DNA from 4 places in the Alteromonas sp. BL110 genome. Region 2 is predicted to be linked to each of the others. Evidence: predicted binding sites of a transcription regulator. Region 2 holds the regulator's gene; each other region holds the start of a gene.
What was found. The regulator sigma-54, encoded in region 2, starts transcription at its own class of promoters, with help from an activator protein. The targets are predictions, from matches to a motif close to GTTGGCACGNNNNTNGNNT.
Positions count from the first base shown of each region.

Region 1: the regulator sigma-54 is predicted to act here: its motif matches at 3,312-3,330, upstream of D1814_RS15715 (exopolysaccharide biosynthesis protein).
Region 3: the regulator sigma-54 is predicted to act here: its motif matches at 3,695-3,713, upstream of D1814_RS12090 (DUF2726 domain-containing protein).
Region 4: the regulator sigma-54 is predicted to act here: its motif matches at 4,084-4,102, upstream of D1814_RS03005 (flagellar assembly protein T N-terminal domain-containing protein).

Region 1 covers NZ_CP031967.1:3,633,555-3,641,199, forward strand. The annotation lists gene D1814_RS15700 (sensor histidine kinase) at 1-1,402, opposite strand, end outside; gene D1814_RS15705 (hypothetical protein) at 1,407-1,631, opposite strand; gene D1814_RS15710 (sigma-54-dependent transcriptional regulator) at 1,647-2,978, opposite strand; gene D1814_RS15715 (exopolysaccharide biosynthesis protein) at 3,463-4,068, shown strand; gene D1814_RS15720 (LysR family transcriptional regulator) at 4,077-5,000, opposite strand; gene D1814_RS15725 (rhodanese-like domain-containing protein) at 5,054-5,404, opposite strand; gene D1814_RS15730 (ArsR/SmtB family transcription factor) at 5,594-5,905, shown strand; gene D1814_RS15735 (PRC-barrel domain-containing protein) at 5,988-6,728, opposite strand; gene maoP (DUF413 domain-containing protein) at 6,929-7,285, opposite strand.
Region 2 covers NZ_CP031967.1:913,037-920,681, reverse strand. The annotation lists gene D1814_RS03995 (HPr family phosphocarrier protein) at 146-418, opposite strand; gene rapZ (RNase adapter RapZ) at 418-1,263, opposite strand; gene ptsN (PTS IIA-like nitrogen regulatory protein PtsN) at 1,349-1,792, opposite strand; gene hpf (ribosome hibernation promoting factor) at 1,806-2,093, opposite strand; gene D1814_RS03975 (RNA polymerase factor sigma-54) at 2,124-3,605, opposite strand; gene lptB (LPS export ABC transporter ATP-binding protein) at 3,679-4,404, opposite strand; gene lptA (lipopolysaccharide transport periplasmic protein LptA) at 4,407-4,952, opposite strand; gene lptC (LPS export ABC transporter periplasmic protein LptC) at 4,921-5,499, opposite strand; gene kdsC (3-deoxy-manno-octulosonate-8-phosphatase KdsC) at 5,496-6,044, opposite strand; gene D1814_RS03950 (KpsF/GutQ family sugar-phosphate isomerase) at 6,045-7,025, opposite strand; gene D1814_RS03945 (calcium/sodium antiporter) at 7,028-7,645, opposite strand, start outside.
Region 3 covers NZ_CP031967.1:2,796,748-2,804,392, forward strand. The annotation lists gene D1814_RS12070 (rhodanese-like domain-containing protein) at 1-188, opposite strand, end outside; gene D1814_RS12075 (cobalamin-binding protein) at 248-1,078, opposite strand; gene D1814_RS12080 (cobalamin biosynthesis protein) at 1,153-2,100, opposite strand; gene D1814_RS12085 (5'-methylthioadenosine/adenosylhomocysteine nucleosidase) at 2,102-2,803, opposite strand; gene D1814_RS12090 (DUF2726 domain-containing protein) at 2,951-3,538, opposite strand; gene D1814_RS12095 (hypothetical protein) at 3,747-4,196, opposite strand; gene D1814_RS12100 (FAD-dependent oxidoreductase) at 4,394-5,809, opposite strand; gene gltB (glutamate synthase large subunit) at 5,823-7,645, opposite strand, start outside.
Region 4 covers NZ_CP031967.1:664,291-671,935, forward strand. The annotation lists gene D1814_RS02975 (CheR family methyltransferase) at 1-374, opposite strand, end outside; gene D1814_RS02980 (chemotaxis protein CheV) at 390-1,319, opposite strand; gene flgA (flagellar basal body P-ring formation chaperone FlgA) at 1,592-2,320, shown strand; gene flgM (flagellar biosynthesis anti-sigma factor FlgM) at 2,423-2,752, shown strand; gene flgN (flagellar export chaperone FlgN) at 2,809-3,240, shown strand; gene D1814_RS03000 (LPP20 family lipoprotein) at 3,388-3,825, opposite strand; gene D1814_RS03005 (flagellar assembly protein T N-terminal domain-containing protein) at 4,165-5,346, shown strand; gene D1814_RS03010 (transglutaminase-like cysteine peptidase) at 5,515-6,195, shown strand; gene D1814_RS03015 (bifunctional diguanylate cyclase/phosphodiesterase) at 6,202-7,645, shown strand, end outside.

The DNA.
Region 1 (7,645 bases), 1.7 Mb from region 2:
GACCATTATGTCTTTCTACTATTCTTCGGCATACAGCAAGCCCTATACCTGTGCCTTTATACTCGCTTCTACCGTGAAGGCGTTGGAATGGAGCGAATATTTTCTCTGCAAATGACTGGTCAAAACCAATACCGTTGTCGGTAACCGTAATTTTTATCCAGTCGTATTCCTCAGACATAATTATATCCCGTGTATCTTCTTCACTTGCTTTGTGTAGATTGATTTTGACAACGGGTGTAACGCCTTCACTTTGAAATTTAAGTGCGTTAGAGATCAAGTTTAAAAATAGTTGCTCGAGCTGTGTTTTATCACCTCGAATGGTAGGCATATTTTCGCTTACGTCTATTTGTGCCGACTTTTCATCAATGGCGATTTCTAAATCGTCCAGTACACTTTGGATAGCATTATCTAAGCTCACTTCACTAAAATCTTTACCACGGGTTGAAACACGTGAAAACGCGAGAAGGTCGGAGATAAGCATCGACATACGCTCAGCTGCGTTTAACATTCGCGCAAGATAATCTTTACCTCGCTCATCAATAACGTCGCTGTACCCCGATTCTAGCCGGTTGCCGAACGCCCGAATTTTACGAAGAGGTTCTTGCAGATCGTGTGACGCGACAAATGCAAAATCTTCTAATTCTCGGTTACTTCTGGCTAGCTCATCGGAATAGAGACTCAGTTCCTGTGTACGTTCTTCTATGCGAGTTTCTAAATCTTCATTTACCGATTCAAGATCGGCCTGATACTTCTCGTGCTCTCGAGAGTTGATTTTCAGTAATAGAAAAACTGCAATAACGAGTAATAGGGTAGTAGCCGATGAGATAATCAGTGTGTTTACTGAGTCCCTTCGCAAGCTCATTAAATTTGCTAAATGCGTACCTTGCATACCACGTTCGGATGTATCAATTTCACGGAATAACTCTTCAAAGCGTCTGTAAAGATCAATACCTTTATCGCTTTCGACTAATTTGATGGCGTCTCTCTGCTTTCCTTCCTTTATGAGTTCGACGACTTTGATAACCTCGTTAATCTTTGCCTTAGTTAGATTAAGCAGTTCCTCAATTCTTACTGATTGTTCATCGATATCAGAGGAATAGGAGCTTACTTCCACTTCGTCCATCAACTCGCCGATAACGCCAAGGGTTTCTGTGTAATCAGTTAGATATTCTTCATCATCTGTAAGCATGTAGCCCCTTTGACCAGACTCTACGCGCAGCACCGCTACATGAAGCCTATTTACTGCATTGATTACCCGGTTAGTGGTAAACAACCGCGCTTCGAGTGCTGACAGGTCGTTAAGTGTACTGACTACATAAAAAGAATTCGCTGTCATAACAACAATGATGACTACAACCAAAATTATCCAGCTGTAAATAGAAGACAGAATTTTAGAGATCATTTATTCATTCCGCATCATTCTCACCCAGTTCTGACGTCATTTCAGAAAGGGTCTCGCTGCAGTCTTTTGCACTGCTTATTATTTTATCCAACGCCGCTAATGCCTTTTCGGGCGCAACGTCTCCGTTTAGTGCCATTTTTACTAGCTCTGCCTGCATAGATATTCTATTTAAAGGTTTCCGAGCATCGTGAACGAAAACGCTCAGCCGTGAGAATTCTTCGCTAGTCATATCGAATACCTCTCATTACTCGTCTTTGCTTAGGTCGCCGTATGCATGAAGGCGGTTGTACAGCGTTTTTGTACTTATTCCTAACATTTCTGCGGCCGTGGTTTTATTTCCACTTACTTTCTCTAATGTGGCGTATATAAGCTCTTTTTCTACATCTTCAATGGTTCTGCCAGCTTGAAGGGCGGGAGTGGTACTTTGCTTTTGTGCAAAAGGAGATTCAATAGTTTTGGGTAGCTCAATCTCGCTTTTCTCAGGGTCGCTCATAATTGCGGCACGATGTACAAAGTGTCTCAATTCACGAACATTACCTGGCCAATCGTAAGCTTGAAGTGTCTCAAGTTGATTATCTTCCCATTTAAAATGAGACCCGTTGTCTTTATTAAATTCGGCAATAAAGGTTTTCGCTAGCAGGGGAATATCTTCTTTTCTTTCACGTAAAGGTGGGATAGTAATTGGGAAAACTGCCAGCCTGAAATAAATATCTTCTCGCAATACTTTACTCTGCGCAATTTCTTCCATTGTCCGGTTTGTTGCAGATACCACGCGACAATTTACCGGAATTGACTTTGTACCTCCCACGCGAAGCACTACTTTGTTTTCAAGTACGCGTAAAAGGTTAGGCTGCATATCAATAGGCATTTCTGTGATTTCATCTAAGAAAAGGGTGCCTCCCTCAGCCTGTTCAAAAACACCTTCTTTACGACCTACTGCTCCGGTGAAGGCGCCTTTTTCGTGGCCGAATAGTTCACTACCAATTAATTCTTTAGAGAATGCACCGCAGTTTGTGGCGATATATGGGCCTTCACTTTCTGAAGCTCGGTGAATTGCAGCTGCAACCACTTCTTTACCAACGCCACTTTCACCTAACAGCATAACGTTAGCGCTTGTTTTGCTAACCCTTGAAATGAGTTTGTATAACTCTTTCATCACGGGTGACTCACCGATAAGTAAGTCGAAGTGTTTTTCAATCGTTTCTTCTTTAGGTTGTTTTTCTTTTGTTTTTTTACTTAATACTGCCTCGATTTCCTCGCGCTGTATTGGCTTGACGAGATAGTCTACGGTAGGTCCGCATAAGCCTTTAATTACGCTCTTAACCGATGGGTGGCCGGTAATCAAAGTAACGCGAGGACGCTTAGGAAGCGCATCAAGCTCGTTAAATAGATGAGCGCCACTTCCATCGGGCAACATAAAATCTAACAGTACGTGATCGAAAGTTTCTTTTTGTAGCCAGTCGCGAGCTTCAGCTAATGTCGCAGCTGTGAGGACGTCGTGGCCTAAAAACTCAATAATAGTACAAGCTACTTCTGTAAACTCGGCGTCATCATCAACTAAAAGTACGGTTAGCACGTGGATGTCCCTCTCTATTACTTTCCATTTAAAATATGGAAGAAAATCAATGTCATAGTTTTATCATAAACAGCAAGAAAAGATAACTAGATACCTACTTATAGTCACTTATTTCTTAGCGTTATGTTGTTTAGTTCGAGTAACACAAAGTTAGCGTTTAAATAAGTCGCCTCAAATATCTAAACTCAGTAATGTGAACGACCGTTCGATACGCCACTATCGTAATTTGATTTAATTGGCTTTCGGTATATCAAATAAACATAAGGTGTTACCTATTTACACACAGTTGCAAAAAGTATTCCCAATAACTTTTGAGATGCTGGTGAAGAAGGCTGTGGCACATTTTTCGCACAAATTGGAAGAAGAGCACCCCTTTTATTGGTGATGTATAAAGATAAGATTTGTAATGTTTGCGTATTGAAGGACCGCGTTTGCTCTTTTAAATAAGAGGACTACAGCGAAATTTATATCAAAGGAATTGAAAATGTGGACAAAAACAGCTGAAAGATCAATGACCTTGACAGAGCTGCTGACAAAAATGCAGCCTCGCGCTAGTCAGAATTCGTTTTATTTCGCAGATTTTTGGGAAGTGATGGAAAAGCGTGGTTTTGGTCCTATGCTGGCACTCCCATCTTTTATCGCTTGCACGCCATTAGGCGCTATTCCAGGTGTACCTTCTTTAACCGGTGTGACGATTTTACTTATTGCATTGCAAATTTTACTCGGTAGCAGACATCCATGGTTACCTCAAAAAGTAATGGACATACACTGCGACGCTGACCGACTACGCCATATTGTTGAAAAAGTAAAACCCTATGCTGTTAGCGTCGATCGCTTTCTTGTTCCCCGTTGTTTTTTTATGAGGCAACCCGTGTTTCGTTCTTTAATTGCACTGAATTGTGTAGGCTGCGGTTTGGTAATGATCCCCCTCGAGCTTGTTCCCTTTATGGGCCTAATTCCCGCATTGTCAGTGTTCATTATGGCTGTCGGAATGGCGACAGACGATGGTGCAGTCGCCTTGATAGGTGTATCAATATCGCTGTTTGGGTTTTTGTTAGGCTTTCAACATCTGCCTGCTGCGGTTAGTTAATATGCTTGCTAGTCTGAGCAGGACTCGAGCATAACATCTGAAGTGGGCAGATTCATTGTTTGGTACCTCAGTTCTCCCATAAACGCACGCGCTGCTGGACCCAAGGTGTCTCCATCTTCAAAAGAAAGATAGAGGAGGGCCTTTCTCAAGGCAGCGTTGTTATCCAAAGGAAGCGGGACAAGAGTACCGTCTTCTAATTCGTCTTTGATAATTGCAATAGGCAGCCACGCAAACCCCAATCCTTGAGCAATGATATCTAACGATGTTCTTACGTGACTCACCGTCCAACGTTGTTCTGCACCTAGCCAACCTACATCTGCTTTGCGTTCTGCAGAGGAATCGCGAACTACAATCTGTCGATGAGTTTTAAGGTCTTCTAATGTAAGAGTTCTATTTAATTGATGTAAAGGATGCTTGGCATGAGCCACCGCAGCAAACTCAATTTCACATAAGTCTTCGCTAAAACCATTTGGAAAGACAAAAGGAGAGATGCCCAAATCTACTTTTCCGCTACTTAACAACGCGTTAGCACCGCTTAGCACGGTTTCTTCAATCTCTATACGCAGGAGAGGAAATTCAGCAGAGACTTTAGCAAGTACGTTATACAACAGTTCAGAAGGGAAGATAATATCCACAGCTATGCGCAGTGTTGTTTCTGTTCCTACTTTTAAACTACTTGCTACCGCTTCAAGCTTATGAGCTTCATTTAGCAAAAACGAAGCGCGGCGATACATGAGTTCGCCCTGAGGAGAAAGCTGTACTTTACGGCCAATATTTTCAAATAGTGTTACACCAATAGCGTTCTCAAGCTTTTGAACAGCGTGATGAACACTAGATTGACTTTTATGTACTTCTGTAGCCGCTTGATTGAAGCCACCAGCATCGACAACGGCTTTAAACATACGCCATTGTTCTAATGTGGATTTAAGCATACAACGCCCTTTGACTGTTTTTAGCTACTTATAGCATAGACAGTTTATACAAGTCATTTTTTAAGGGTACGGTTGATGGTTGATATAGGACAGGTTACAACTGATACCTTTTCGTATCCCATTTGTATTAATTGCTCGGCTGCTAATTTTGCACGAACGCCAGACGCACAATGAATGTAAAGCGGTATAGACGCATCTTGGAATTTCTCTAGAACTTTCATTTCAAGCACCCCACGAGGGATATTGAGGGCACAGTGAACTGGCTGGCTCGCCGCTTCGTTGCTTTCCCTTACATCGATAAGGATGCCATTATTGTGCGTTAACTCTTCAGTAGCTTTTTGTGCAGTGACGCAACGAATATCGAAGCTGATGTTCTCAATTCGAGTTCTAATATCTATTAGCATGGCATTCCTAATTTATAACGACTTTTTACAAGATGAATAAGCTGTATCTAATATGCGAGTGGAAACTCAATAAAACAATATCAATTACCGGAATTCATCGCATATAATGGCAAGTCGGCAAAATGTCTTATACTTTAGTATAATTAATGGCTAAATTATTGCCAGAAACGTTAAAGAAAGGAAGTGCTTATGTCTGAGGATATGGTAATAAGTTCAGATGATATTATGGAACATGCGGTGGAAGCTGAGATCTTCCTTAAGCAATTTGCGAATAAAACGCGTCTTATGGTGCTTTGTTCATTATTGAAAGAGGAAAAGTCGGTCACCGAGCTTCTAGAAGTGGTCAATGTTTCACAGCCTGTGATTTCTCAACACCTTGCATTATTGCGAGAATCAAAAATGGTAGCTACTAGAAGGGAAGGCCAAACGATTTACTATCGTCTTGCGGATGAGCGTGTGAAACGTCTTATTGCGCTTATGTATGAATTCTTCTGCGAGTAGTTTTTTCTTGTTATCTAAACGACAATGTCCGCGCTATCACGGACATTGTATCGTTGAAGACTCCCTAGGGTTTCATCTATAATTATTTACCGTGTTGTTTGCACAACATAGCAATGTAATCTTTTTCTGCAATTCTATCGCTATCAACTTCTGGTCTTTCGACCAACTCGTCGTGACTGAGGCTGACAGCAACACTGTGGGCCGCCCAGTCAATGTTTTCAATATCGCTTGGTAATAACGCAAGATGCTTGCCGCCTGGAAGCCAGTTGTTGGTATCAACTACTAGCATTACGATTTTCCAACTTCGCGTATCAATGATAAAGTTGCTTATGTGACCAACATTGTCAGTAGTCGTGGCAACTTCATAGCCACCTACTTCTCCTACAGCCCTCAGGTGATTGCTTGTTTTTTTAGGATGGAGTGTTTCAGATTCCTCCGCTTGCTGTAATTCAACAAGCTCATTGGGATGTGCAAATTCTCCCCAAGCCCCGGGCCCAATCCAGTAGTAGCCGTAGCCGAAATATTTAAAGAGGTTCTCTTCATATTCACGAGAAACAGGTTTATGTTCGTCAATTGATGGGCTGTTCTTTAACTTTTCAACAGTCATATTTACATGAACAGTGTCATCACTACTATCAAGTTCTGTTACGGCGATGGGAGAAATTACCACTTTTCTGCTAAGTGGAAGCCACGTATTTGTATCTGCAACCAGGTAACGTACGGTAAACGTTTCATCGTCAAAAAGAATATCGCGGATGCCGCCTACTTTGTCATCAACGGCATGAATAGAAAAATGAGTAAGCTGTTTTGAACTAATGATCATCGTTGCGCCTCCTTTGCTAGGGCTCTTTGTATAGAGAGACAGCTAAAATTAGTTAGCGTCACTCTTTAATACTCTAAGTGTAGACAGTCCTTAACCTTTCTTCATTTTCTTCTTGCTTAGACTTGATTGGGATCATTTATCGTCTAAAACAAAAAAGCTCGCCTGAGCGAGCTTCTAACCTAGACCGGTATGTTTTAAGCTTAGGCTACATCAAATTCTTCATCAGAATAATCATCATCGTATTCTGATTGATTACTAGCACTGCTATGAAGGGTATAAAAATGTTTTTTCCCTCTCGCCAGCCTGACATATTTTGCCCACGCTTTTTCAAGGTTATTCACAGCTTCAACTTTGCCATTAATGAATGCAACGAAATGTTGCTCATCTTCACTTTCTGGCGAAAGTTCACCGCTTTCAAGACCTATTAAGGTCTTGCCGTAGTTAGTTAAAAGATCGGCTTCATTTATACTGAAATCACCTGATTTACGAAAACCATAGGGAAATTTTTGACGGTCAATATATGGTTTTGCAGATAGTCGAATAGCTAAACTTTTCATGTTGTACCCAACGTAATGTTTTGTTCAGCGCACTTTTAAAATAAATAAAAATGAAGATAAAACAAAAGATTTTTCTCTTATCAATAAAAAATTTTTAACGGGTTAAAAAGTAATAGCAAATGAGAAACATATTTTTGTTGATGGATTGCTTTGGGAACGATGAGTTCAGTTTTTAACTTATCTAACTATCTGAAATATATATCTAAAATAGGGGTTTCTAACAAGTTGCGGCTGTGGGCGGATTGTAACAAAAATGACACATGTTTTTGCGAAACGCGTTTGTGAAAATCCATGAAGAACGTAATGAAAAATTCTTATCGCTACGATGATTAAAATTCGTTTTCTATTTTTCGGCTTAGG
Region 2 (7,645 bases):
AAAATAGAGGCTATTTAGCCTAAGTATGCGTAGAATATCGCAATTCTATAAAGTCTGTCATGATAATTGCGCAGGTTCTACGAGAGAATCTTGTATAACCGTACTAACTGTTGATTAATTCAACAAAGGGAAGGTAGATTGGTCGCTATTCGTCTTCGTTAAATTTGCCCTCTATGAGCTCCTCAATGGCAGCGAGTGCATCCACCGCGTCATCGCCATCGACGATAACGTCAACCTGTTCGCCCTGGTGACTTTCCAGCATCATCAAGCCTAAAACGCTGCTCGCATCTGCTTCTTTATCACCTTTTTTCAAAATGATTTTGGCATCAAATTGATTAGCAAGCTTAACCAATTGCGTGGCCGCTCTGGCGTGTAAGCCCAACTTATTGACGATTGTTAGCGTTTTCTGAATAGTCATCACTGGTTAAGCTCTCTGTGGCGTATTTGAACATCAGGATGTATTTCACTGAATGTTTTCGACAAGGTTTGGGCAATATAGACAGAGCGATGTTGGCCGCCAGTACAACCGATAGCCACAGTCACATAGCTTCTATTGTTACGCTCTAAATGGGGAAGCCATGTGGTCATTAAGTTTTGAATTTGCCAAATGAATTTGGTGACCACGGGTTGTGAGCCTAAAAATACCTCTACGGGGGCATCTAACCCAGTAAGGTGTCTAAGGTCAGGTTCCCAATGAGGGTTAGGCAAAAAGCGCGCATCAAAAACATAATCCGCGTCTTTAGGTATGCCGTGTTTAAAGCCAAATGACTCAAACACCAATACGAGGCGTGAGCTCTTTTTACCTAGAATACGTTCTCGGATCAGTTCGGCTAGTTGATGTATCGTCAGCTTATCTGTATCTAGGTATAAATCAGCACGTTCAGTAATAGGGGCAAGCAGCGCGGATTCTGCTTTAATGGCCTCTGATAGTGACTTATTTAACTTGGCTAAAGGGTGAAGACGGCGAGTTTCACTAAACCGCTTAACAAGCACATCGTCGCTCGCGTCAATGTACACTATGGTCATCGACCAAGAAGAAGGAAGGTAGTCTAGAATCTCTACCAGGTCGTCTGGATTTTTGGGAAGATTCCTAACATCAATACTTACCGCAACTTGGTCGTATTCATCAACAACAGTATGGGTGAGGGTGGGAAGCAAATTTACTGGGATATTATCAACACAGTAATAACCTAAGTCTTCTAATGCGCGAAGTGCGACAGACTTACCAGACCCCGAACGACCACTGATTATGATCAGCTTCACCTAAATTCTCCCTTATATTCTGGGTTTTATCACATACACGCTGTTGAATTGAGCGCTTATCTCGTGATGTATAAGCGCATATTATTTAACTTAATGCAGAAATAATCTCGTCGCTAGTTGTCGCACGACGTATTGTTTTAATTGTCTCTTTGTCGCTTAGCTTACCGGCAACGGTAGCCAATGTTTGAAGGTGTCCTTCGGTTTGCTCTTCAGGAACGAGCAGCGCAAAAAATATATCTACAGGCTTTTCATCTAGGGCATCAAAGTTGATAGCTGGTGTGCTAGTTACAACTATTGCTATTACCTTTTCAAGACCAGCGAGGCGACCGTGGGGGAGTGCAATGCCGTTGCCAATACCCGTGCTACCCATACGTTCTCGAGCCATTAAGCTATTTAAAACGGTTGCCTGGTCGATGTTATCGTTTTGCTTGGCAGCGATATCAGCGATGATCTCAAGAATTCGCTTTTTACTATTACACTGAACCGCACACTCGGTGCGGTCCAGACTTACGATGGCTTGTATATCCATGCTCAATTAACTACTAATGTTTTTTCAGTTTTTCCTTATGCTTGATTACCTGCCGGTCGAGTTTATCAACCATGCTGTCAATCGCCGCATACATGTCGGTATTTTCTGAGGATGCGAATACTTCAGCGCCACTTAAATGAACGGTCGCTTCGGCTTTTTGATTTAATTTTTCAACGTTCAGGATGACATGCACATTAGAAATGTGATCAAAGTGACGTTCAAGTTTGCTGAACTTCGTATCGACATAATTACGCAAAGAGTCGGTGATTTCGACATGATGACCAGTAAGGTTGATTTGCATATTTCGTCTTCCTTATATTGTTGAGCCCGTTTAAATAAGGCTCTTGCGTTGGTTCGACGGCGGGATCGATAACGATTCCCGGTATTTTGCTATTGTTCGCCGAGCGACTTTTATGCCTTGCTCAGCCAACAACGAAGCAATCTTGCTATCACTTAGCGGCTTACCAGGATTTTCCGCAGCCACTAACTTCTTGATCAATGCCCGAATCGCTGTAGATGAACATTCACCACCTGACTCGGTTGCAACGTGGCTTGAGAAAAAATACTTCAATTCGAAGATACCACGGGGCGTATGCATATACTTTTGCGTTGTCACACGCGAAATAGTCGATTCGTGCATATCTACCATTTCTGCGACATCATTAAGCACCATTGGTTTCATCATTTCCGGGCCGTGCTCAAAAAAACCCATTTGCTGCTGCACAATGCAATTTGCAACCTTCATTAAGGTATCGTTGCGAGATTCAAGACTCTTGATGAACCACTTAGCCTCTTGCATGTGTGAGCGGATGAATTGTGAATCGCTACTGTTCTTAGCACGGCGACTCATGGCTGCGTACTGTTGGTTTACGCTTAATTTAGGCAGGCTATCGGGGTTCAGCTCAACCACCCAACGGCCATTTTTCTTAGTTACTGAGACATCGGGAATAACGTACTCAGGCTCTTTAGTAACTAAAGCACTACCTGGGCGAGGATTCAAGGTTTGAAGTAAACGCATTGCTTCACGTAGCTGATCTTCTTTCAATCGGCTCTTACGCATTAGCGTGCGATAGTCTTTACTGCTTAGTAAGTCTGAATATTCCTCAATAAGCTGCTTCGCTTCAGTAAGCCAAGGTGTGTCCTCTGAAAATTGGCGCAATTGCACCATAAGACATTCTTGCGGCGTACGAGAACCTGATCCAATAGGGTCGAACATTTGAATGCGTTTAAGCACGCACTCTATTTCGTCCATCTCAATAGGCTCTTCTAAATCATCGTCGTTGACAGCTTCTAAGATATCGTCAAGGGTAACAGTTAAGTAACCTGATTCATCAATGGAATCAATGATTGCTGTGGCAATGGCGCGGTCGGTATCTGAAAAATGAGTGAGGCGCATTTGCCAAAGCAAATGCTCTTGAATATCTTCGGTAGTCTCACCTTGGAAAATCTGTTCATCATCATTAGATGGACCCGGTGCGGGTGCAGAAGAAGCGGAATAATACTCATCCCAAGTGCTGTCGATAGGTAGCTCATCGGGAAGATCATTCTTCTCTAGTGCATCACCAGCTTCAAGCGTATCGCTTGAGGCAGAAGCAGTCGCTTCAGCACCACTATCATCACTCTCGACATTGTTCTTTTCTACTGGCGGCTCGTCGTTACCTTCTTCCACCTCAAGTAGCGGATTAGAGTCGAGTGCTTCTTGAATCTCTTGTTGGAGATCAAGCGTAGAAAGCTGCAGAAGCTTGATGGCCTGCTGCAACTGAGGTGTCATTGTAAGTTGTTGGCTAAATTTTAGCTGTAAAGATGGTTTCATCTACGTCTTATTTAAATGCTCTAAATTGAATATACCAGAGCGAAACTGAAAAATGACAATTCGGTTACACTAACTATAGCCTGAATTGTTCGCCTAGGTATACATCCCTTACTTTCTGATTACTTAAAACCTGTTCTGCTGTTCCTTGCGCAATAAGCTCGCCATGACTCACAATGTACGCTTTTTCGCAAACATCCAATGTTTCGCGCACGTTATGGTCCGTGATAAGGATACCAATCCCCCTATCGCGAAGATGCTGTATTATCTTCTTTATATCATTAACTGATATTGGATCAACACCAGCAAATGGTTCGTCTAACAAAATAAATTGTGGTTTTGCTGCCAAAGCTCGAGCAATCTCTACGCGACGACGCTCTCCCCCCGACAAACTCATCCCCGTACTATTACGTATATGGTTGATATTAAATTCATCAAGTAGGGCATCTGCTTCTTCTTCTTGCTGTTGTGAATTTAAATCTTTACGGGTTTGCAATATGGCCATGATATTTTCATGTACCGTAAGCTTTCTAAAAATTGATGCCTCTTGCGGGAGGTAGCCTATACCGCGGCGTGCACGCTCATGCATAGGCTGGTGAGTAAGTTCATTATCATCAATTTCAATCTTACCTTTGTCTAAGTTGACCAAACCTACAATCATGTAAAAAGTAGTGGTCTTACCAGCGCCGTTGGGGCCAAGAAGACCTACAATTTGTCCAGTAGACACTGAAAGGCTTACATCGCGAACGACTTGTCGTGATTTATACGATTTAGCAAGGTTTTTAGCGCTCAAAGTTGCCATTGCTATTCATTGTCCTCGTTGTCATTCTTAGATGATGTCTTACGAATGGTGTCCGGGGTAAACACTGTGGTTACACGACCTTCACCATCTTTTCCGGCGCCACCAGTGGCAAGTAATTGTTCAGTGATCATATCGAATGTAATCTTATCACCTTGCACTTTGCTGGTATCTTGCTGTAGTTCAGCGTTGCCCGCCAAAGAAATAGTACGATTGACCACCTCATAACGAATTTCATTGGCTTTTGCTGATACTGGCGTGCCGTCTTCTAATGATTGAGAATAACTTGCAGGAGTCCCTCGGGCGATAAATATTTCGCGGCCGCTGCCATCTGTAGCTATAACCTCTACTTCATCAGCTTTGATTAGGAGTGAACCTTGAGTAATAAGTACATCTTCCTTGTACAGCGCAGTTTTATTTTTACCATCAATAAACTGAGTATTTGACCCTATCTTTATGGGTTGTGAAAAATCTTCTTCACTGGCTAGTACTGCACCGCTAGCGATGGCAAGTATAAGACTAGTTGCTAGGGGAATAAGTCGTTTGTACATGATCTAAAAGCTCGTATTCTTGTGTGCGTAAATTCGCGTTAAACCCATTACTTAAAATAAGGTATTGCGTACCCAGTATCTCAACGGGTTGATCAGATGTCATTTGTTTCGTGTCTAAATTTATCTGGATGTATTCTGTTGATAAACTTTTGACGAAATCATCGCTAGTTTGATTTTCAATAACAACGCTATTTTCAAGTTGAATTAACTCATTGTTATATAGTGTTCCTTCCTGCGCAGTAACAACCCAAGGCGAGGAGGCGCTTTCTGTATATAGGGTATACTTAGGTTGCTGGAATAAAACAAAGCCTAATTGGTCGTAGTGCTCCATCGACTCTGCAAAGACTTTGTGATTTAACTCACCGTCTTGGTTGTACAAGGTCGTAGTTAGGTTTTTTGCCTTGTATGCAGGCTTCAAGGCGTCATTTTCACTGCTACCTAATGTTTCGGGCTGCTCTTCCATCCACGTTGGGATGTACATTAGCATCGCTAAGATAAATAGCGCTGATATACTTAAACCTAAGCGATTGAAGCCAAACTGGCTCATACACTCGCTCCGAAAATGTCGTTTGCTACGTCTTTAGCTTGCAAAATGGTATCCGATATCTCTCGAACCGCTCCAAAACCTCCGGGAAGCGTAGTGATCCAGTTCGCTTGTTTTGCCACAAAAGGATGAGCATCGGCAACCGCAATTTTTACCGCTACATGCTGATACATACCTGTATCGGGCATGTCGTCTCCTACGGCGGCAACTTCGCTTGAGGTTAACCGAAGACTTTTCATTAAGTTGCCGAGCGCGTCTGCTTTGTTTTCTTCACCTTGTATAATGTGCGCTACGTTTAAAGCCTTCATTCTGTTTTCTACAATGGCTGAGCGTCGCCCTGTTATGACGGCAACGCTAACGCCATTACTCACTAACGCTTTTACGCCGTATCCGTCGCGAGTATGGAAGGCTTTTAGTTCTTCACCTTCGTTACCTAAGTAAATTCGGCCGTCTGAAAACACACCATCCACATCACACACCAGTAATTTAATGTGCGCCAGTTGTTCAAAAAGCGCTTGGTCTAAATCGGTATATAAAGTCGTCGTCATTTAGAGTACTCCCGCTTTCAAAAGCATATGCATATTGAAGGCTCCGACAGGGTTGCGCTTTTCATCGGTAACCATTAATGCGCTTATCTTATGGGTTTCCATTAGATTTAGGGCTTCTACAGCTAGCTGATCTGCTGTGGTTGTTTTGCCGCCTTTGGTCATTACATCTTCTACTGTGGCACTATGCACGTCTATACGGGCGTCCAGTATTCGGCGTAAATCGCCATCAGTAAATACACCTGTTAACGAGCCATCAGATGCGATAACACCAGTCATGCCTAGGCCTTTTTTGGAAATTTCCAAGAGTGCGTCAGCGACAGAAGCGTTTAAGCTCACGAGAGGGATATCTTGACCGCTGAGCATAATATCGTTCACTTTAAGCAGCAGTTTTCTACCCAAACTACCACCTGGGTGCGACAGGGCAAAATCATCTGAGGTAAAGCCTTTTTGGTCGAGCAGTGCTACCGCAAGGGCGTCGCCCATAACCAATGTGGCCGTTGTGCTTGATGTTGGGGCTAGACCCAACGAACACGCTTCTTTTTCTACGCTAATATCAAGCACTACATCTGCATGTTGCCCTAGTGAGCTATCAGCGCTATTGGTCATTGCCACTACTTGAATACCTAAGCGCTTAACCACGGGCAGCAAGTTAACTAACTCATTGGTTTCACCAGAATTGGAAATGGCTAATAGCACATCTCCTTTGCTCAGCATGCCCAAATCGCCGTGGTTGGCTTCACCTGGATGCATGAAAAAGGCAGGTGTTCCAGTGCTTGCAAGGGTAGCGGCAATTTTATTGCCGATATGTCCAGATTTTCCCATACCGCTAACGACCACTTTACCTTTGCATGAAAAAAGAATGTTACATGCGGTGATAAAATCATCATTTAAGCGCTCTGCAAGGTTGGCAATAGCCTGCGTTTCAATGTCGATAACGCGCTTTGCCGATTCGATATAGTGCATCTGAGTTTGTGTATTCATGATTATCCGAACAGCCAGTATTGGTAGCCGATAAAGCAAGCCAGAAGTATGAATCCATTGGTTCTCGATATAGTACGCTTTCCAATTAAATCGAAACTGAACAAGAACAACAGCAAGGTTAAACCAAGCATAACGTACATATCTCGGTTATAAACGTCTGGGTCTAGCAGACCTGGTGCAATTAAACCCGGCATACCGAGTACGGCTAGCAGGTTGAAAATATTAGAGCCAATAATATTACCAAGTGCTAAATCATCTTCACCTTTAAGCACTCCAGCTACACTTGCCGCTAATTCAGGAAGGCTCGTGCCAAACGCGATAATCGTTAATCCTATAACCAAATCAGAAATGCCCATGTACCTAGCAATTTCTACGGCCGAGTTTACAAGAAAGTGGGCACTTAAAGGTAATACAACAAGGCCGACACCAATCCAAATGAGTGCAGAGGTATTAGAAACCCCCTTAGGAATTTCATCTGCGGTTTCTGCCACAAGCGGATCCTCTTTATCTACTTGTAGCGATAACCAAGCCATCATTGCCAAAACAAAAATGAATAGGCCAAGTAAAATTATCCCTTCGTAAGACTTCAGCTCGCCATCGAACATAAAGCCAATAGCAAT
Region 3 (7,645 bases), 1.9 Mb from region 2:
ATGTGACCATCGGCAAATTCTTCAGGTGAGCGAACATCAATAAGCAGCCAGTCGTTGTTAGCGACTCGTTCAATAAGATAAGGAGAAGCGGCAACAGAAGCTTGTGCCGTCGCTTTCGCTGTGCACTGAAGCGAAACAAATAATGCAACACTAACAACAACTAGAAAACCCGCAACAACAATCCGCATGAAAAGATGCTCTTACCTTCTTACTGATATTTTAGACTTAAGTATAACGCTTATGCGTTTTATTTAATACCTTCACATAATGATTTTAGTTCATTTATTAATCGTAGTGAAAAGCGGCTAGTAACATCCGGGTCGACCACAATAAGTGGTGCATCAAGAAACCCGCGATGAGCGCGCCAGAATACTTCTAACTCTTCGTGTGAACTTTTGGAGGCGGCTATGAGTGCATGGGGTTGACGAACTAGCACGTCTTTAACAGCTACTTGAGGGTAATCTATCGGGCTATCGTGAAATAGCGTTTGTGCGCCACAAACATTTAACAGTTTATTCCCCCATGCGTTAGGGCCAATAGTCATAAGGGGCGCCGTCCATGAATAGTAAAACACCGGTATACGTGGCTCAGTATCGTATTTTTGCCTTAGGTTTTTTAACCCGCTGAGAAAATCGTTGGTGAGCTGAGTGGCTTTTTTTTGCGTGTTTGTAAGTGCTCCTAGCCTTTTTATTTCACTAGCAATATCTGTGATATTTCCAACCTTGCTGGTAAATACATTAAGCCCCATTGAAGAAAGTTTATGTATATCCTGAGGTTTGTTGCCGCCATCCCAAGCAAGTATTAAATCTGGTTCTAACGCCACTATTGCCGCAATGTCAGCACCTTGAAAATCGGCTACCCGTTGGATATTTTTCGCTGCTTCTGGATAGTCACTGTAGTCGCTTACACCTACAAGGTATGAACCTAAACCTAAACTAAATACCCACTCTGTAAGGTGTGGTGCTAGGCTAACTATTTTTAAGTTGGTAGTGTTCGCCTTTAAATGAGTTGTTGAACCGATAGACGGAAGTTGCTTTTCATCGGCAATGAGTTTGGGCTCAACGGTAGGTTCTGCCACTATGTTTGCATGGGCAAAAAGAGAGGGTGTCCAAAGTAGTATAAAAGAAAAAGTGCTTATTACGCGTAGTGTTTTCATAGAGCAACGGCCATGGCTAATAGGGTTAATGATGCAAATGCACTCGTTGCTATCATAGCCAAGGTAATCGTGCTTTTAGCTTTTAACATGTGAGAATACTTGACTTCATTTACGCCTCCTACGCGGGCATATCGAATTTTCTTATTGGCGTAAATCGCCGGGCCACCCAATTTTACACCTAGTACACCACCCATAAGTGCCAGAAGTAGTGACGTTTTATCTTTTACTGATGCGCGTTTTATAGCACTAATGCCTTTTACGGGGTGGCTAATTAGCAGGGTTATCAAGCCGCCAATGGCTGCTGGTGGAAGAGTAAGCCAATAAACCAGCTTGCGAACTGGTTTTGCAAAAAATGCCATTGAAGGAGTGCGGTAGTGCCATTGCCACGATGTAAGCAAAAGTAACCGATAGATCAATGCACCTATTGGCCCTGCAACCACAAAGTAAAAAATAACCCCGCAATACAGGTAAAGAAATTTAAGCCAAAGCGACTCAATCGCGGCTTTAGCAATGCCAATATCTGTCAGTGAGTTACATTGTCGTGCGGTAATGGTCTGAACCATTTCCCGAGCGAGAGACTTTTTGTTTCTGCCAACACTTGCCAGCACTTTTTTATACTGCTGACGTTGGTAGCCAAAATCGAGCAGCGAGACAAGAATAATAGCTTCAAAGAAAACGGGGTACTGAGCCATATATACTAAAATGGCGATACAAACTACTAACGGCGCAAGTAATACTAGTGCTGCTAACGAACCCGAAATGTAGTGCTGAGATGGACCGAAGTCTCGAGATGGCACTACCTTACGCCCCATTTGCAAAACGAGGTAGCGCATAAGTGTTAGGGGATGCGTACTTTGGGGCCATCGCCATAAGGCATCTACGGCGATAGCCAGCCAAAGTACTAATAGCGACTGATATTGCGGGTCGCTAATCACCTCTGTCATATTACTTTGCGAGAGCCTTAATCATCGCCATTACTAGCTGTGCAGAATGCTTAGCAGCAGTGTCTAGGTATTCTTTAAAGCTTACTGACGAAGTTTTTCCAGCAATATCTGATAATGAGCGAATCACAAGAAACGGGGTCTCGAGCATATGACAGGTTTGTCCGATAGCTGCGCCTTCCATTTCTACCGCTTTCATATCAGGGAAGTTTTCACGCAAATCCGCCACCGCTTCATCGCTCCCGATAAAAGCATCGCCGGTGCAAATCAAGCCCGTTGTAGATTGCAATGAGGTAATCTCTGCAGCTGCACTACGTGCTGTTTCCATTAATGCGGTATCACAACGGAAATCTTCAGGCATACCTGCACATTGACCAAGCTTGTAACCAAAATGGGTTAAATCGGCGTCGTGGTGTATAACGTGACTTGCTATCACTAAGTCGCCAATATTCAGGTTTTTGTCAAAACCACCGGCAGAACCCGTATTGACGACAGCATCAGGAGCGTATTGCTCAATCAATACCGTGGTAGCGATAGCAGCTGCCACTTTACCAATACCGCACTTAACCAACACCACTTCCATATCATTAAGTGTGCCTTCATAAAATGTAAGGTGTTTCCACTTTGTTTCTTTTACATTCCAAAGTGATGCTTTAAGTAGCGCAACTTCTTCATCCATTGCACCTAAAATACCAATTTTTTTCATAACTCTACCGACGGTGTTGAGGGAATTTAACGGGTTAATTGTATAAGGAAAATTGAGAAACTGACAGAAAAATGCCTTTGTTACCGCTATTTGAGAGTAAGAAAACAGTAAAGTAACAAAGGCTAGGGGAAGCTTGAATTAACCGAATCAGGCGGCAGCTGCTCTGCTTGAACGCACTGGACGGGTAGGGCGCTTGGGTGGTTCTGGGTTGTGCGTAGGTAGTTGTGCCATTTTATTTTGCAAACGGCGATAAGGAATAAGTTTGTTCTCTAAGCACTCGCGAATATCGTCAACAGTGTAGCCAGATTTAACTTTAATTCTTGCGTGTGGAAGGCCTGCTGCATCTAAGGCGCCGGTTACAAACCAATCTTTCTGTGTTTTATAGCCTTCTTTGCCCTGGTTGTGAACTAAATCGATAGCCATTACAGGGCTCATATCTTGTTTATCAACCAGTACAAAATCTAGCTGTCTGCTCGACGCTCTGCTAAGCGCTTGGCTTGCTGTCTTCTTGTTGGCTGTTTGACGTACTGATACCAGATCATTAAGACGTACACGGCATACAATTCTAAACTCTCGCCCCATAGCCTGTTCGATAAGATTCAAAAAGGAATGTTCTACCGGAGTAAACAGTTGTGCTTTCCGCCTAAATGGAAATGCGACCCCACCGTCTGACAACTTTATGGCACCTAGTGCAACGACAATAAGTAACATCATTAAAATAATTGCCAATTCCATCGTAACCCTCGCAAATATCAATAGAAAAAGTCATGACAGAAGAAACTTAACGCTAGCCGAGCCTAGAGTGTATGGCTTAGCAGCATGCGCTTCGTTTACGACATAGGCGTCATAAAAATGACGCTTGTTACTGTCATGAAGTAGTTATTGCTGAAATTGCAAAGCGGGTGCCAACATAGACTATCTTGCTTACAAATTTACTTCGCCTCTAGTTAGCTTGTGAGGTGACCAGAATATCGACTTGAGAGCCCGCGTTATCAGGGCTTATTATGACTTTTACTGTCTTATCTTCAGACGAGAGTAGGGTACGGCCACTAACTGGAGGATGGGGGGTTAGCGATGGGTGGGCTGTTTCATAAACGTTGAGCATTTCGTTGGGCGTGCGTGGTGAGTGATAAACCATCACTGCCGACATGTCATTTTCGAAGGCTTGACATTGTCTTGCATCGTCAGAAATTTTCACCTTTTGAAATTTTGCAGGGCAAGACACAATAGCAGGTCGTCTTAGAGACGGCGCCGAATCCTTTTTATTTTTCTGCTCATTCACTTGGACGCTTAACGAAGAATCTACTGGAAGGGTTTCTGCAAAACAAGCATTTCCCGCGGCTGAGGCTAATGCTAAACAAAGTAAAATTGTCCAAGTGTTTACGTGCTTCATAGGTAAGTTCTTTATCCAGTGGGCGATGTTCTTAATTTGTTTTTTACGATACTAGTAAGGTTACTCTTTCGCTTCAACTAAACCTTGGTCTATTAAGGTATATAAGTAGTGCTTTTCGTATCTTCTAGGACGTATAAAACAAAAAAGCTCGATAGCAGAGCTATCGAGCTTTTAATAACAGGGAATATTCGCGAAGGTTAAACGCCAATATAATCCATGATACCTTCGGCAGCCTTGCGGCCTTCGTCGATAGCGGTAACAACTAGGTCACTACCACGCACCATATCACCGCCAGCAAATACTTGTGGGTGTGAAGTTTGGAAAGCAAACTTACCCGCAGAAGGCGCGCGCACGCGGCCTTTTTCATCAAGCATAATGCCGAAATCAGCAAACCATGGCGCAGGACTAGGTTGGAAACCAAACGCAATGATAACAGCATCTGCTTCAAGTACGTGTTCAGAACCTTCTATTTCAACAGGGCGACGACGACCATTGACATCAGGCGGTCCCATTTCGGTTTTAACGAACTTAACGCCGCAGGCTTTTCCGTTTTCATCAACGGCTATATCAAGAGGCTGAAGGTTAAATTTAAATTCAACACCCTCTTCTTTAGCGTTAACCACTTCACGGCGCGAGCCCGGCATACTTTCTTCGTCACGACGATACGCACAAGTTACTTGCGCAGCTTCTTGACGGATTGAGGTGCGTACACAGTCCATGGTGGTATCACCACCACCTAGCACTACAACACGCTTGCCTTTCATATCTACAAAATCAGCGGGGTCTTTTTCAAGCCCCATTACGCGATTGGTATTAGCGATAAGGAAAGGAAGGGCATCATAAACGCCTTCAACGTGTTCGTTGTCAAAGCCACCTTGCATCGACTTGTACGTACCCATTCCTAGGAAAACGGCATCGTATTTATCGATTAAATCCTGAAACTGAATGTCTTTACCAATTTCAGTGTTAAGGACAAATTCAACACCCATTTCGGTAAAGATTTGGCGGCGTAGCTTGATAACATCTTTCTCTAATTTGAAAGACGGGATACCAAACGTGAGCAGACCACCAATTTCTTCGTATTTATCGTAAACAACAGGTTTAACGCCGTTACGAACTAGAATATCAGCACATGCGAGACCCGCAGGACCTGCACCTACGATTGCCACTTTTTTGTCGGTCCATACCACGTCAGACATATCTGGGCGCCAGCCCATTTTGAATGCCGTATCGGTGATATATTTTTCAATACTACCAATAGTTACTGCACCAAAGTCGTCGTTCAGTGTACATGCGCCTTCGCATAGTCTGTCCTGCGGACAAACGCGACCGCAAACTTCCGGCAAGCTGTTGGTTTTATGAGAAAGTTCAGCAGCTTCTAAAATACGGCCTTCGTTCGCTAAGCTTAGCCATTGTGGAATATAGTTGTGCACAGGGCACTTCCATTCGCAATACGGGTTACCGCAGTCCAAGCAGCGGTCTGCTTGGCCTTCGGTTTGAGATTGGCTTAGCGGTTGATAAATTTCCGCGAACTCTTGTTTACGTACCATGATCGGCTTTTTAGGCGGATCGATACGTTCAACATCGACAAATTGATATACGTTCTTTGCCATAAACTAAATCCTCCTACTGAGCCTGAATGCGTAATTCAGCACTTGAACGACTGATGTGACCAAGCAAGTTTTTCACATCACTGGTTTTTGGCTTAATAAGCTTAAAGCGTTTCAGCGTTGCGGCGAAATCAGTAAGCAGTGACAACGAGTGCTCGCTTCCTGTTTCTTCGTAATGCTGATTAATTAAGCCGCGTAAGTGCTCAGCAAGAATCGCTTTGTCTTCAATAGGCATCACATCAACGAGCTCGGCGTTAACGCGGTTATCAAGGTCATCGCCGTCATCCATTAGATAAGCAAAACCACCTGTCATACCTGCGCCGAAGTTCACGCCAACCGGACCAAGTACAGCAATAATACCGCCTGTCATGTATTCACAGCCGTTATCGCCAATACCTTCCACTACCGCGATAGCACCAGAGTTACGCACACCAAAACGCTCACCAGCGCGGCCAGCAGCAAGCAGTTTGCCGCCTGTTGCGCCGTAAAGGCAGGTGTTACCCATGATGGCGCTGTCGTGGGCGTCGTACGAGATGTCGCGAGGTGGGTGAATAACAAGCTTACCGCCGGTCATGCCTTTACCTACGTAATCGTTGGCGTCGCCTTCAAGGTGCATATGCAGACCGCCAGCGTTCCACACGCCGAAGCTCTGACCTGCTGTACCGGTAAGTTCAACCTTGATAGGTGTATCTTCAAAGTCGTGGTTACCGTGGTGTTTAGCAATTTCACCTGATAGCAAAGCGCCTACAGAACGGTCGGTATTGCGTACAGGGTATTTAAGAGTTATTGACTCTCCATCTACCACAGCTTGCTGACCATCTTTAAGCATCTGAGCATTTAACTCGCCTTTATCGATAGGCGCGTTAGTGGTTTGCGAACAGAATAGGCGAGTGTGATCACCTGCTTTAGGCTGTGCAAGTAGTGGCGACAGGTCCAAGCGATTTTGTTTAGCAGTAATGCCGTCGAGTACTTTAAGTAGCTCTGTACGACCAACTAAGTCGTCGAACTTAGCGACACCCATAGACGCCATGATTTCACGTACTTCCTGAGCGATAAACTTGAAGTAGTTCATCACCATGTCAGGTAAGCCAATAAAGTGATCATCACGCAGCTTTTGATCCTGCGTTGCAACACCAGTTGCACAGTTGTTTAGGTGGCAAATACGCAGATATTTACAGCCTAAAGCAACCATTGGGCCTGTACCAAAACCAAAGCTCTCAGCGCCTAAAATACCGGCTTTTACTACGTCCAAGCCTGTTTTCAAACCACCGTCAGTTTGAACGCGTACTTTGTGACGTAGACCGTTCTCAATTAGAGCTTGCTGTGTTTCAGACAAGCCTAGTTCAAACGGACTACCTGCATATTTAACAGACGTTAGTGGGCTTGCACCTGTACCGCCGTCGTAACCTGAAACGGTGATAAGGTCGGCATAGGCTTTCGCTACACCCGTTGCAATGGTGCCAACACCCGGCTCAGATACCAGCTTAACCGATATAAGCGCCGTTGGATTAACCTGCTTCAAATCAAAAATTAGTTGAGCCAAATCTTCAATTGAATAGATATCGTGGTGCGGCGGCGGTGAAATAAGGGTTACACCCGGCACAGAGAAACGAAGTTGTGCGATGTACTTATTGACCTTATCGCCTGGAAGCTGACCACCTTCTCCCGGTTTTGCACCCTGTGCCACTTTAATTTGAATAACGTTTGCGTTAACTAAATAGTGAGGTGTTACACCGAAGCGGCCTGACGCCACCTGCTTAATTTTAGAGTTCTTTTCAGTACCAAAACGAGAAGGGTGCTCGCCACCTTCCCCTGAGTTAGACTGACCGCCCAAGCGGT
Region 4 (7,645 bases), 250 kb from region 2:
ACGGACATTGCAATGGAGTAAGGTTCTTGCCCTGACGAACAAGCCGCACTCCAAATACGGATCTTCTGATTTTTAGTTGATAAAGATGGTAATAAATCCTTCAAAAGAAGATCAAACGGGTAATTATCGCGAAACCATAATGTTTCGTTGGTTGTCATCGCGTCGATAACACTCTGTAACAAGGACCTATCAAAACCGCGCACAACGACATCAATCAGTTCGTCTGCAGATTCGTATTTATGCTTAAAAAGTAACGAAGCCAAACGGCTGCGGACGAGATACTGTTTATTCTCGCCCAAAACTATGCCACATTGCTTTTCAAGAAACTCTCTAAACTTAAGATAGCTCGCAGGCGAAACGTCTTTATTAGCCAATCCTTTTCTGCTCCGTTATTCGCACTCGGTCATCAGCCACTTCTGCACAGCAGTCGCCAATTCGTCGGGGTGAAACTTTGCAATAAAATCGTCTGCACCCACCTTTTGTACCATTGCCTGGTTAAAAACCCCACTTAATGACGTGTGCAGAACGACATGAAGTTTTTGAAGTTCAGGAATATTCTTAATTTCTGCAGTAAGTGTATAGCCGTCCATTTCGGGCATCTCGATATCAGAAACTAATACACCAACGCGATTTGTTACGTCGCCATACTCTTCAGCAATTTCTTTGAGACGATTAAGTGCTTCAAGTCCATTTTTAGCGAGCTCGATTTCAAGGCCTAATGACGTAAGCGCCTTTTTCACCTGATTCCTCGCTACCGCCGAGTCATCCGCTATAAAGATAATTTTGTTTTCTTGACCTTCTGTTGTTAGCCCTTCAGCAACGTCAGCGCTAACTTCAGCGTTTAGCGGAGAGATCTCATTAAGAATTTTTTCTACATCTAGTATTTCAATGAGTTCGTTTTCTACCTCTGTAACCGCCGTCAGATAACTGGCGCGCCCCGTGCCTTGGGGCGGCGGCATAATGGCATCCCAATTAGTATTGATAATGCGTTCAACAGCGCCAACCAAAAAGCCTTGAACAGAACGGTTGTATTCAGCAATAACGATAAATGCATTAGAAAGGTCTTCAATTTTACGACCCCGTGTAGCCATACTCAGGTCAATAACTGAAATTGTTTGCCCACGAATGTGTGCAACACCGCGAACCAGTGGATTTAATCTTGGCATTGCCGTAAGTGGAGGACACTGCAACACCTCTCGCACCTTAAACACATTAATTCCAAACCGCTGACGGCCGTTCAGTCTAAACAGCAACAACTCTAAGCGGTTCTGCCCAACAAGCTGCGTTCGCTGGTTTACCGAATCTAAAATACCCGACATAGGTCACCTCTAAGTAATACTGGGCATGATCATTGCCTCTTATGATAAGAATAGACAATATCACTAAATTTTTGCAGGTCAAACGACAGAAAAATGACACTTAAGGTTTATTTAAGCTGTACCAGCATTTCAACACTGCCGATTAAACCTTGTCGCGTTGAAGCGTATGCTTTTACACCTTGAACTAAGCATTGCCGATAAACCCGCTGTTTATAAACATAGATTTCACTAAGCATAGTCAATTAATCGCAAACTGAACACGAAATGTCATGATGAAAAAGATAAACGAAAAAATGCGTACCAGATTCTCCCGCTCGTTCGCCAGCTTGGTAGTCGGTTTGCTAATCGGTTTACAAAGTGGATATTGCTATGCAGCAGCGTCCAATCACGAACGAGTAGAAGCCGGTGCTAAGCAGTACTTGATAAACCAACTTACTGATAATGCGCAGGATACTAACATCGATGTGGATGTTGTGAAGATAGACGATCGGATAAATATCCCAGACTGCCCAACTGGTTTCCAATATAATGCTTCTCAGGAAGCGTTGAGCCAATCTTATATATCGGTTCGAGTAAGCTGTAAAAATAATGAGTGGTATTTGTTTACCAGCGGCCAAGTTACGCGAACAAAGGAAATTGTGGTGACTCAGGGCGCTATAAGTCCTGGAACTGTATTAACTTCATCGAATTTAACGAAGGCAAAAGTTGACGTGAGACGTTTACGCTACACCGCGTTCACCGATTTAGAATCATTAATTGGTGCTAGAATGAAACGCCGCATTACCGATGGCCAAGCGATACAGTCGAATATGCTATGCTTTGTATGTAAAGGCGATAGAATAACAATTACTGCGGAGGTAGCGGGAATGGAAGTAAAGACCGCTGGGATAGCGCAACAAGATGGTGTAGTCGGCGACAATATAAAAGTCATAAATGCCAGTAGCCAGAAGGCCATTATTGCCAGAGTCGCAAGCCCTGAGGAAGTCGTGATACACTTGTAAAAGTGAGTGTTAAATATCTACTATTTTGTTCTCAATTTAGCTAAAGATATTTGCCAAAAGGCCGATATATATTCTAGAGGCAAAAAGTAGTGAGGACTGATTATGGCAATTAACAATATAAACAATGGGTTACCTAAAACCCCCGTTGATAACGGTAAAGTTGCGCAGCAGAACCAGACGCAACAATCTCAACAGCAGGCTTCAGCGCAAGCGGCGCAAACAGCACAAGCGCCAAGACAAGATTCTGTTTCGCTAACGCAATCTGCTCAGCAGTTGAATCAAGTCCAGAAGAAAGGGACTGAAGCTCCTGTGAATCAGGAAAAAGTTGATCGCCTTAAGAAAGCGATCCAAAGTGGTGAGTACAAGGTTAATCCTGAAGTGCTTGCAAATAAAATCGCTAAACTAGAATCCCAAATATTTGAGGCTAAATAGTTTGGTGTTAAATAATCAGCGAGAATTTATCAAACACGTTCAATGAGACAAGTATAGTGACAGAACAAGCGAGTCAGTTAACACAAGCATTATCACGGCAAGTGGAGCAAATGACTTCACTTGCGTCACTGCTTGAAAAAGAACTGCAGCTTATTAGCTCGCGTGACGCTGAATCTTTGATGAATTTGTTAGACGAAAAAACAGCCCTTCTAACCTCTATTCAAGCGCTAGACGCGAGTATTGAAGATGCTATCAAAAGTGAAAATGCAATGTCGGAAGACGACGAAGCATTAATGGCTGACGCTAAGAAGCTCCTTGAAGATTGCAAATATCGAACACAGATTAATCAAAAAGCCGTAGAGCAAGGACAGCTACGCCTCACACACTTGCGGAATTTGATGATGGAAGTTCGAGCAAAAGAATCGCTTACTTATGACAAAAAAGGTAAACCGAAGGGTGGAACCTTAGGCTCTGGAGTGAGTGCTTAGGCTTTTAAATAGCTTTGTATGGCCGCAGAGCATTGACCACATCGGCTGCTAAATTCACCACATCGGCAGTCAAGTTCACTTTATTATCACGTTTTTTCTAGCATTCCACTGCAAAGTAATTAGCGCGAATTGCCTTTAACTTACTACCTAGTAATACTTTACATCTTTCACTCGGCGCGGCTTAGCAGTCGACAAATAAATATCGTAGACTTGCTGCATATCTAAAGAAAGCTCCGTTACGTAGGTATCCTCACCCACGGGATAAGTCTTAACCACCTCGGCGCCTCTTATTACTCCCTCAACAGACGCGCGTAACGTTTCACTGTCAACAACAAGGCGTGATACAGACTGACTACCTTCTATTTTCTGACCGTATACCTGCTCGGTTAACTCGCGGTATGCATCTAATTTTGACGCTTTCATCGCCATTATTAGCTTCATACTGTCAGACTCGCCCTTTTGCGATGAAATTGGCGCATAGCCAACCGCCTTTAAAACAGGATAAGTTTCAGGCTCTACGGTTTCCCATTCGACGTGTTTATCAATAATGCCACAACTACTCAAAGAAATTGCTAGGCCAAACATGGAAGACCGCAAAAGTAATTTCGAATTTTTTAGTCCATTCAACCACATAATTTAAAACCTCTGTGTGCATCAATAACGAGTTAATGACATCTAAATGTTTACCTTTATAAGCTAATAACAAGGCGGAAAAGCGTTATGAAGAACATCAAATTCGATAACGATACATTCCATAACGCTACTTTGCAGTCATATACCTTGGTCCGAAGAAGGTAAGCAATATATGCGCCCGTTTTCTTACCAAGATAACTAGGCCCTTTAATTGGCACTTTTTTCGCATAGTTCTCACATAGATTACGATATTACTTAATCGCAATAACTAAACAACCACAGAGGTGTCACGTGCGACAAGCAAGCAGAGCAACGCTAATGGCATGTTTAAGCAGAGCAATGGCCGCAGTTTGCCTTCTTGGCCTGTTGGCGGGGCAATCCCATGCCGTTTGGTATGAAGCCACAGGGCAAGCCGTGGTAATGGACGGTAACAAAGAAGCAGCAAAACGTGCAGCAACACAAGATGCGCTTAAACAAGCTATGTTGTTTGCTGGGGCATCAGTGCAAAGTGTAGCCAAACTAACCAATGGACTTCTGAGAAACGAAGAGATGACGATTCGTTCGACGGGCGAAGTCGAACAATTAGAACTTGTGAGCGAAGTTTATAACGGCGATGTAGTCACGGTTAGTGTGCGTGCAGACATATTCCCCAAAGGGGAAATATGCTCAGCGCAGCAGGACGAAAAGCACTTTGCAACTACACATTTTAGGATAAGAAACAGATCACAACTGACCCAAGGAAATATTCCGCACTTTGATAAGGCGTTTACACAGCGTTTAGCTAAGGCAATGCGAGAACAGACAGATAATCTGAGCCTTACTTACGTTGCTCCCCATACTGCAAAGTTTGATAGCCGCTATACCGACCAAAACGTACGAACGCTATCAGATCAAAGTAACACACAATTCGTCATTATTGGAGTTATTGATGATTTAAGTGTTACGCAAAAAGAGGCATCCGTGTTTACCCCATGGCGAAGCAGCACTTCACATCGCGCATTTGCAATGTCTGTACAAGTTTATGACGGAATAAACGGCGGTCTGTTGTTCAGTTCCTCTTACGATACTAATGAGGAGTGGACGTTTGATAGGTTTGAAAACGTCGATGAATTTTCGTCAACCTTTTGGCAATCACGCTACGGTCAAGCAATAGATGCGTCAATCAGTCAATTAATAGAAGATATTAAAGAGGCGACAGCCTGCCAACCTGTTACGGGGCGCGTGATCAGTATTGCGAACAATAAAATTTCGGTATCACTTGGGCGAGATAATGGCATATCTGTAAAAGATGAACTATATCTTTATCAGGCCAAAGAAGTGGTCGACAATCGCGGTAGAAGATATCTTCAATATACGCTCTACCCCGGTACGTTTGTTGTTGATAGTGCTTATGGCAATTCATCTGTAGTAGTCAACGCTACGTCGGGAATTACTGCTAACATTCAGGAAAATGATTTTGTAGTTAAGAAGTAAATTAGCTTTCACTTTATCAAATGTAAGTCACTGGCGTTGTGGGAAACAGGGTTGGATTATCAACATACCCGTGTTATACCTATAACTACGTATAGTATCTAATACTTAAACTTCAGATAGAGACAAGTACTCTCTCTTATACTTTAGTATGACCTACATAATAAAAATATGACCCTTTCTCTGTTTGCGTCACACTGCTTAGCATTAGTAGCCTTGCTACTGGCTGGACAACAACTGAGGGATCACTACGTTATCGAGTTTCCAAAGCTCGAACAGGAAGTTAAAAATAATTTTGGAGCTGACAAAGCATTACATGTTAGCGCGCTTGAAACTAAACTTAACGACCTTGAAAACAAGGCCATTAAAGAGCAGCTTATCGGTGTAAACGCTTTTTTTGACGAGCATATCCAATACGCTACTGACGATATCGTATTCAAACAAAAAGACTATTGGGCCACGCCTTCTGAGCTTTTTGGTCATTCTCGCGGAGATTGTGAGGATTATGCCATTGCAAAATACGTAGCTCTGCTACACTTAGGTATCGATAGTTCTAAACTTCGCCTCATTTATGTAAAAGCGAAGATTGGTAGAAGCCGAGTAACGCAAGCACATATGGTTTTGGGATACTATGATTCCCCTTCATCGGATCCTTTGGTGCTAGATAGCTTAGTGTCTAATGTGTTGCCAGGTTCTCAACGGACGGACTTAATTCCTGTATTCAGTTTTAATGATTCGGGTATTTGGCAGCCGGGTAAAACTGCACAAGTTTCTTCGTCTACCAGCAGACTATCAAGGTGGCGTGATGTTATTGAGCGCATGAAACAAGAGGGGATTAGCAGAAGGTCTTAGGAGTTTATGTCAATAACAAGAGAATTATGGCTTGCCATAGCAGTTGTTGTCCTTGTTGCAATTGCAGGTAGCGTCACAATTCATGGAATAACTACCAAGCAATACGTAGAAGAGCAGCTTTATTCAAAAAACCTAGACAACGCTAGTATGCTTGCCCTTACCCTAAGTGGGCTTGACAAAGACCCTGTTTCACTAGATCTTTTCATAATGTCACAATTTGACATTGGTCACTACGCTTCCATTGTGCTTCAAAAATCTAACGGTGAAATTGTCTCTGCACACACCCACGAAGTGCAATTAGATGAAGATACGCCAAAGTGGTTTTCAGATAATTTTTCTCCCATAGTCAAACCAGGTATCGCCCAAGTAAGCGAAGGTTGGGGTCAGTACGGCACGGTTTATGTCGAGACGGATACTAGCTTTGCGGTGGCATCAATGTGGCGCGCTACACAGCGACTTATTTTTGGTTTATCTCTTGTGGGCATATTTTCGGGCCTGTTAGGCGGCTGGGCGCTACGCTTCATTATTCGCCCACTAGACGGTGTCGTGCGCCAGGCTGAATCATTCCAACAAATGCAATTTATCCAGCTAAAGGAGCCTCGCACCTTAGAGCTTAAGCGTGTAGTGCGCGCCATGAACTTTCTTGCTTCTAACTCTAGAAAGATCATGGATGAAGAAAATACACGGCTAGATCTCATGCGCTACAAAACGCAGTTTGACGACGAGTCTGGCGTTGCTAACAGAGATTACTTTATTTCAATTTTAAAAGGGCAGCTGGCATTTAGAGACACTGAAGGGGTGAACTGCCTTTTCTTCGTCAGATTTACCGAAGGCGAAGGCTTTTTACGCTCACCTGCAAATATCAGAAAAAGGCGCATTCGCGATTTTGTTGAGGAGATTAATGACTGCCTTTCATTACATCATCATCAGTTTACTGACAGCCGTATTGCAAGAATGCAAAGAAATGAATTCGCTATTTTACTCACGGAAACCCATGATGCTGTTGCTATTTCAGAAGCGGTCCATGGCGCGTGTTTAAGTGCGTTTAGTGATGTAGGTGACCCCAAGGTATTTCAATCCGTTGTTAAACTTCGCCCAGACGATAGTTTCTCTGCCCTGTTGATGCGGGCAGATGCGATGATTGATGAAGCAGAACTGTTAGATATGGATGAGCCGTTTATCGAATCAACGCTCAAAGAATTTATTAGCTTGGTAGAGCAAAAACGCTGGGAAAAAGAACTACAAAATACTATTGACGAATGTGGTGTAGAAACCTTTAACTTCCCGGTTTTAGATATTGACCGAAATTTGGTTCACTATCAGAGTTGGGCGGGCGTCACTATAGATGGCGAGCTAAGGAAAAGTGGTTATTATACCCATTGGGCTCGATATTTAGGGCTCTTACCCCAGCTAGAACTAACCACAGTTACCAGCTTAATCAACTACATAA